DNA from 2 places in the Chromobacterium sp. CCUG 76385 genome. Region 1 is predicted to be linked to the other one. Evidence: riboswitches for the same ligand, from Rfam matches in the RefSeq annotation. Region 1 holds a riboswitch; the other holds the start of a gene.

Region 1 (3,883 bases):
GATGCAGGCCGCCGGTGACGCCCACCCAAACCAGCAGCGCCAGCAGCGCCGCCAGCCAGGGATCGACCAGGCCGCCCAGCTGCAGGGCCGTCAGCAGCAAAGCGCCGACGATCAAGCCGACGGCAGGGAACCAGCGCGCGCTGGCCGCCAGCCATTCCGGCCGGAAATCCGCCAACTGCGGGGTGGGCAAGCGGGTCAGGAACTGCACCGCCAGAATCAGTCCGCGCATGAGGACTCCAGCCGCAGCAGGTAGGCCGGGTGGCCTTCCAGCATCGACAGCTGGGCGAAACCGCCGCGCTGCACCGTCATCAGCTTGGCCACGGAGAAATCGGTGCCCAGCAATTCCGCCATCAGCACGGTGATGACGCCGCCGTGCGTCACCAGCAGGCGATGGCTGCCGCGCGCCTCGCTCATCCAGTCGGCCAGGCCGGCCAGCACGCGGGTGCGGAACTGCTCGAAGCTTTCGCCGCCGGGCGGGCTGAGCCGGCCGTCCGCCAGTTCTGCGCCCCAGCCGGGGTGGCTGTGTTCCAGCTCGGACACTGGCTGGCCGTCCCAGTCGCCGAAGTCCATCTCGGCGAAGCGCGGCTCCACCTTCAGCGCCAGCGAGCCGGATAGCGCATGCTTGACGGCAAACTCGCGGCAGCGCTGCAGCGGCGAGGTGGCGATGGCGGTGACTGGCGCCAGGCTGCTGATGCGGCTCCAGCTGGCGTCGAGCTGGCGTTGGCCCAGCTCGGTCAGCGGCAGGTCGGTCAGGCCGATCAGCCGCCCGTCGTGTTCGATGTCGCCATGGCGCAGCAGGGTCAGGGTGTAGGGGTTCATGCGGACTTGCCGCTGATGCCGGCCTCCTCGAAAGTGGCCATCTCGTTGTGCAGCTTCACCGCCATCTGCAGCAGCGGCACGCAGACCGCCGCGCCGGAGCCTTCGCCCAGCCGCATGCCCAGATCTACCAGCGGCTGCAGCTGCAGCGCCGCCAGCGCATGGTCGTGGCCGGCTTCCGCCGAGCGGTGGCTGGCCAGCAGCCAGTCGTGCAGCGAGGGGTCGATGGCCTTGGCGCACAGCGCGGCGGCGCTCGCGATGAAGCCGTCGACCAGCGACGGCGCGCCCAGATGGGCGCCTTCCAGGTAGAAGCCGGCCATGGCGGCGATCTCCAGGCCGCCCAGCTCGGCCAGCGTGTCCTGGCCGCTGAGGTTTTCCCAAGCCACGCGCGCCAGCGCGGTCTTCACTACCCGCAGCTTGTTGGCCAGGCCGATGTCGTCGATGCCGGTGCCGCGGCCTACCACCAGTTCCGGCGACGCGCCGGTCAGCCGGCAGATCAGCGCGGCCGACGCCGTGGTGTTGCCGATGCCCATATCGCCGGCAATCAGCAAATTCGCGCCTTCGCCCACCGCGCGGCGCGCCGCGGCGCGGCCAACTTCCAGCGCAGCTTCCACCTCCTGCGCGCTCATGGCCGATTCCTTGGCCAGGTTGCGGCTGGCGGCGCGCACCTTGGCATGGACGATGGGCAGCGCCGACACATCGCCGGCCACGCCTACGTCCACCACCTCCAGCCGCGCGTCCAGCGCGCGCGCCAGCACGCAGATGGCTGCGCCGCCATTGGCGAAGTTGCGCACCATCTCGGTGGTGACGGCGGAGGGAAAGGCCGACACGCCCTCGGCGGTGACGCCGTGGTCGCCGGCGAACACGGTGATGGCGGGGCGCAGGACGTCCGGCCGGGCGCGGCCTTGCCAGGCGGCAAAGCGGCAGGCCAGCTCCTCCAATTGCCCCAGGCTGCCTGGCGGCTTGGTCAGGATGGCCTGGCGGGCGCGGGCGGCGTTGCGGGCGGAAAGATCCAGGGGTTTGCTACGATTCATGTTCTGGCCTGCAGGGAAGGATGATCATGGAATGTTGTCGGCGCGCATGGCTGGCCGCCGGACTCTAAGCATATTACCGCTTGGCCGGTGCCGCCAAAACCCCGGCGGGTTATAATCGCCGCCTAGCAGGTGTCCGCGCTTAGCCTTTTTGGGGCGAGCGCGGGTGAAACGGGAAGCCGGTGTGAAGCCGGCGCTGCCCCCGCAACGGTAAGGCCTGGCGCGATACGCGCCCAGGCGACGCAGCAAGCCACTGTCCAATCGGATGGGAAGGCGCGTCGCCGGCATGGCCCAGCCCGGAGACCGGCCTGCAGAGCCCCGGCCGGAAGCCGGAGGAATACTGGAGTATCGCGGGGAGGCGATCCGACAGACGATTCCGGCTGCGCCGCGACCCGTTCTCTTGTCCTCTTCGCACTCTGACGATGTCCCCTTGCGGGAAGCTATCAATCCGTGGAGTGTGTTTCATGTTTCAGCCCCAAACTTGCGCCTTCGCCGTGGCGCTGGCCTGTGCCGGCGCGGCCCATGCCGCCGATGTGCCGGAATTCGCCGGCGACCCGGTGATTGTGACGGCGAGCCGTATCGCGCAGCCATTATCCAAAACCTTGGCCGACGCCACGGTCATCACTCGCGACGAGATCGAGCAAAGCGGCGCGCAAACATTGCAGCAAGTGCTGTCTCGCCAGGCGGCGATCAGCATCACCGCCAATGGCGGTCCCGGAACCAACAGCAGCATCTTCATGCGCGGCACCAACTCCAACCATACCGTAGTGCTGGTGGATGGCGTCCGCATCTCCTCGGCGACGTCCGGCACCACGGCGATGCAGAACATTCCCTTGGCCCAGATCGACCATATTGAAATTCTGCGCGGTCCCGCGTCGAGTTTGTACGGCGCCGATGCGATTGGTGGCGTGATCCAGATTTTTACTCGCAAGGGCGAGGGCGAACCGCGAGTGAATGCCGCTGTGGAAGCCGGTAGCCGGGGCACGGGCAAATTGACGGCCGGCGTAGATGGCAAGACAGGCAATACTGCTTACAGCCTGCAAGTGAGCCATGATCAGTCCGATGGTTTCTCCGCTACCAACGCTTTGAATCAAAATTCATATAACCCGGATAAGGACGGCTACCGAAACGATAGCTACAGCGCCAGTGTGACGCAAACACTGGCACCGGGGCATGATTTGACACTGCGTCTGTTCCAGACCTTTGCCCGCGTTGATTTTGACCAGAATCCGATAGGCCAGGATTGGACCGATACTCGCCTCACGGGGCAGAGCCTGGAGTCCCGCAACCGGTTCTCCGACATCTGGACCAGCACCCTGCGTTTCAGCCATAGCCAGGACAAGCAGGAAACCTTCGCTGACGCGATCGGCGGCCAGCGCAACAGCTTGTACCAGACGACCCTGAACGAATGGACTTGGCAGAACGATCTGACTACCGCCTGGGGCAAGTTCGCGCTGGGCGCGACCCATAATGACCAGAAGGTGAGCAGCAGCAGCGCGTATACCAAGACCACGCGTACCCAGAATGCCGGGTTTGCCACTTATCAGCTGGAAATGGGCAATAGCCTGCTACAGGCTAGCGTGCGCCGTGATCATGATGACCAGTTCGGTGGCAAGACCACCGGCAAACTGGACTACGGCTACCGTTTCGCCGAAGGATGGTTGGTGCGGGCGGGGTATGGCACGGCTTACAAGGCGCCGACCTTCAATGAACTGTATTACCCATTGGCGTTTGGCTATCAAGGCAACCCGAACTTGAAGCCGGAGAGCGCCATCAATACGGAGTTGGGTCTTGAGTATCGTCACCAGGGCAGCACTTTCCGCCTGACGGGCTTCCATAACCAGGTCAGCAATCTGATCTCTTACGGCTCGCTGGGCAATGGCATCGGCACCATGCTCAATGTCAACCGCGCCACCATCCGCGGGCTGAGTCTGGAGGGGCAAACCAAGCTGGCAGCGTTCGATTTGGGCGGCAACCTCACCTTATTGGATGCGCGTGACGACCAGACCGGCCAATGGCTGGCCTTCCGTCCGCGT
Region 2 (3,883 bases), on a different contig from region 1:
GGTCAGCAGCAGCCTGTCGGCCAGGCAGCGCATCAGCTCGCCCAGGTTGGCGCTGCCGCCGGCCTGCAGATAGGCGTGGACGTCCTGCTGCAGCGATACCGGCGCGCTGCACAAGGCCTGCAGCTCCGGGTCCGGCTCGCCGGTGCCGCTGACCACGAAGACCGCGGCCTGCAAGCGGCGGGCATGGGCCAGCAGCCGCTCCAGGCCTGGGATGGCATCGGCGCGGCCCAGCACGCGCAGCACGATGGCGCGGGCGTGGGCCAGCTGGCCGTCCAGCAGCGCCTGCATCGCAGCCTCGTCGGCCAGGCTTTGCAGCGCGATGCCGGCGATGGCGGGAAAATCTTCCGGCCAGCGCGCGCGCGACAGCGCGGCGAGGTCGGTGCCGGCATGGCTCAATAGTGCGATTTCGGCATTCATGGCTGCGGTTCCGTTTCGATGTCGCCGATGCCGGTTTTATGGAACACCAGCTCTTCAACCGGAACGCCGCCCTTCAGATGCTGGCAGACGATGCGCTCGATATCGGTTTCGTTGACCTTGCGGTACCAGACGCCGTCCGGGTAGACCACCATCACCGGACCTTCCTTGCACACCGCGAAGCAGTGGCTGCGGGTGCGCTTGGCGCGCAGGCCTGCATAGGCGTCTATGCTGCGTCCCAGGTGCAGGAACATCGCTTCCGAGTCCTCGCCATTAGGCGTGCAGCGCGGGCCGGTGCACATCAGCACGTGTTTGTCGTGCGTTCTCATTGAATCTCCGGGGCCAGTTGGTCGAAGCGCTTCCACTTATAAATGGCGGCGGAGGCGAGCCAGGTGAGCAGGAACACGCCGACCACGAAATAACCGAAATGGGCAAGGTCTTCGTTGAGCGCGGTGATGACATCCCACAAGCCGCCGCTAAGTTGCAGCTTGTCCGCCAGCAGGGCCAGGCCCTCCAGTCCGCCAATGCCGACGGCGACGACCACGGAGACGAAGGTGATGGTCAGGTTGTACCACAGCTTGCGCACTGGCTTGACGAAGGCCCAGCCGTACACCTCAACCATCAGCAGGCTGTCGAGTGTGTCCACCAGCGCCATGCCGGCGGCGAACAGCACCGGGAACACCATGATGTGCCATAGAGCCACGCCGTGGGCGCTTTGGGTGGTGGCGATGGCGAACAGGCCGATCTCGGTGGCGGTGTCGAAGCCGAGGCCGAACAAAAAACCTATGGGCAACATGTGCCAGCTCTTGGTCACCATCTTGAACAGCGGGCGCAGTATGCGCGCGATTAGGCCTCGGTTGTTCAACAGCAGGTTCAACTGCTCGTCGCAGATCGGCTCGCCGGCGCGGGCGCGGCGGAAGGCAGCCCATACGGCGCGCAAGGAAGACAGGTTGATCAGCGCCAGTGCCAGAAGGAAGAAGGCCGACACGCTGGTGCCTATGACGCCGCCTATCTCCTTGAAACTGGTGACGCGGCTTTGCAGCGCGTTGGCGGCGAACACGATGATGGCGACGGCGATGACCACCACGGTGGAGTGGCCGATGGAAAAGAACAGGCCCACAGCTGACGGGTGGCGGCCTTCCTGCATCAGCTTGCGCACAGTGTTGTCGATGGCGGCGATATGGTCAGCGTCCACCGCATGGCGCAGGCCGAACAGATAAGCGAGCAGGGCGGTGGCGAGCTGAGCCGGATGGCCGGCGAAGGCGGCGAGCGCCCAGGTCCAGGCCAGCAGGTTGGCAAGGATCAGCCCGGCGAGCATGGGAGCGTGGCGCGCCAGATGGCGGCCCACGGACAGAGTGGTGGATGGATGCATGGTGCCCTCGTAGACGATACTCGTCGCGCAAGCGAGGGCACATCATTCCGTCTTCTGTCTATGAGCGGAGCTTGTGCGTATCCCCCGGTACACCCCGCCCGGTTTTGCTTGCGTCGACACGTTTGACGGCCGGTCTCCTGGCTTGCGCGTCGCAGCCCGGTCGCCGCCTTCCCGGCCGGTTAAGGCCAGTGGCGTCAGGCGTGGGCTCTGCGCTTACAGTTGCGGGGGCAGCCGCGGCATGGCACCGCGTTCCCGTTTCACCCTCAAGGGGCACCGTCATAATTGGACTGGATGATACGTGACAAAAACAAAGCTGTGAACATCGAGATAATGGATTACTGTAAGCTCCAACTCCCCAACGCCTGTTCCAAACGTATCCAGTCCGAGTCGTCCTTGGGCAAGCCGAAGCGCAGGCTGGCAGGAGACTCGAAATAGCGGGTGAGAATGCCGCAGCCGGCCAAGTAGCGGTGAATCGACAGGCTGTTGTCGCCAGGCACCCACTGGAAAAGCTCGCACCCGCCGGCAGGGGCCAAGCCATGCCTATCAAGGCAGCGCTTAAGCCGGGCGCAGTCTCGCAGTAACTTGCCGCGCATGGCTTGTTGCCATTCAGAGTCTCGCAGCGCCAGCTTAACGGCCTCTCGCGCCGGGCCCGCCATATTCCACGGCCCCAGCTCCTCCGCCAGCGCGTCCAGCAGCGCTTGCCAGGCGAACACGAATCCGGCACGCGCGCCTGCGAGTCCAAAAAACTTGCCGACTGATCGCAGCACAATCAGTCCTGGCTTGCCGATGTGCGGCAGCATGCTGTATTCGGGCGAAGTGTCGATAAACGCTTCATCCACGACCAGCCAGCCCCCTCTGGCGGCCAAGCGTTGCCGCCAGTTTTCCAGTAGCCGGGGATCGAAGCGGTCGCCGGTGGGATTGTTGGGATTGCAGAGTTGCACCACGTCCAATTGCTCGATCGCCGCCGCCAGCGCATCTGGCGCGAATCGCTCCACTTTGTGACCGCGCTTCTGCCAGTGATAAGGATGTTCGGCATAGCACAGAGCCAGCATGCCGACTCGGCATGGTGCGCGCAGCTGCGGCAGCAGCTGGATAGCGGGTTGAGAACCCGCTACCGCCAGCAATTGCCCGCATCCATAATATTCCTCCGCCGCCGCCTCCAGCCCGTCATGGCTTTGCGGCAGCCGCAGCCAACTGTCCGGCGACAGCGGCGGCACGGGCCAGCCATTGGGGTTGACGCCGGTGGAAAGGTCCAACCAGTTTCCAAGCGGAATGCCGTATTCCGCTGCCGCGCGCAGCAGGCCGCCTCCGTGTTCAAGCATGGATCACTCCGATCAAGATGGCTGCCGTCAGCGACAACGCCGCCCATAGCCACATGCCGCGGTTGACCAGCCGCAGCGCACGGCCAATGTCTTGGTGGGTGGGCGCGGGGCCGCAGCCCAAGGGCGGGCGTTCCTTCCATTGGCCGTGGTAGCGCGCCCCGCCGCCCAAGGAGACTCCGAGCGCGCCGGCGCCGGCCGCCATCACCGGGCCGGCATTGGGGCTGTACCAGGTGGGGGCTTGGGTCCGCCAGCAGCGCCAGCCGTTTGCGGCATTGCCCAGCAGCAGATAGGTGAGGGCGGCTAGTCGGGCCGGGATGTAGTTCAGCACGTCGTCAAAGCGCGCGGCGGCCCAGCCAAAATGCAGATAGCGATCGTTTTTGTAGCCCCACATCGCGTCCAGCGTGTTGGACAGCCGGTACAGCACGGCACCGGGTGCGCCGAGCAGCAAAAACCAGAACAAGGCGGCGAAGATGGCGTCGCTGCCGTTTTCCAGTACTGATTCGATCGCCGCGCGCGCGACGCCGGCTTCGTCCAGCTCGCTGGTTTCGCGGCTGACGATCCAACCCACCCGCTCGCGGGCCAGCGCCAGATCTCCCTCGGCCAAAGCGTGTTGAACCACTTGGGCGTGCTGCGCCAGGCTCTGGGCACCGACGGCCAGGTACAGCAGCACGATGGGAACGATAGCTTTCAGCCACGGCAGTTTCGCCAGCGCCCAGGCCAACAGCGTGAAAGGCAGGATCAGCAGCGCGATGGCGGCCGCGCCGCGCAGCCGGAT

What was found. A riboswitch is a leader RNA that binds a small molecule or an ion and turns the genes downstream of it on or off. The one in region 1 is predicted to bind cobalamin.
Region 2: another riboswitch for cobalamin. It lies ahead of QUG01_RS00390 (HoxN/HupN/NixA family nickel/cobalt transporter); the one in region 1 lies ahead of QUG01_RS16890 (TonB-dependent receptor domain-containing protein).

The regions. Positions count from the first base shown of each region.
Region 1 covers NZ_JAUCGU010000033.1:8,096-11,978, forward strand. The annotation lists gene cobS (adenosylcobinamide-GDP ribazoletransferase) at 1-229, opposite strand, end outside; gene QUG01_RS16880 (histidine phosphatase family protein) at 217-819, opposite strand; gene cobT (nicotinate-nucleotide--dimethylbenzimidazole phosphoribosyltransferase) at 816-1,850, opposite strand; cobalamin riboswitch at 1,961-2,173, shown strand; gene QUG01_RS16890 (TonB-dependent receptor domain-containing protein) at 2,312-3,883, shown strand, end outside.
Region 2 covers NZ_JAUCGU010000001.1:83,161-87,043, forward strand. The annotation lists gene QUG01_RS00380 (cobaltochelatase subunit CobN) at 1-417, opposite strand, end outside; gene QUG01_RS00385 ((2Fe-2S) ferredoxin domain-containing protein) at 414-743, opposite strand; gene QUG01_RS00390 (HoxN/HupN/NixA family nickel/cobalt transporter) at 740-1,786, opposite strand; cobalamin riboswitch at 1,897-2,079, opposite strand; gene cobD (threonine-phosphate decarboxylase CobD) at 2,122-3,108, opposite strand; gene cbiB (adenosylcobinamide-phosphate synthase CbiB) at 3,101-3,883, opposite strand, start outside.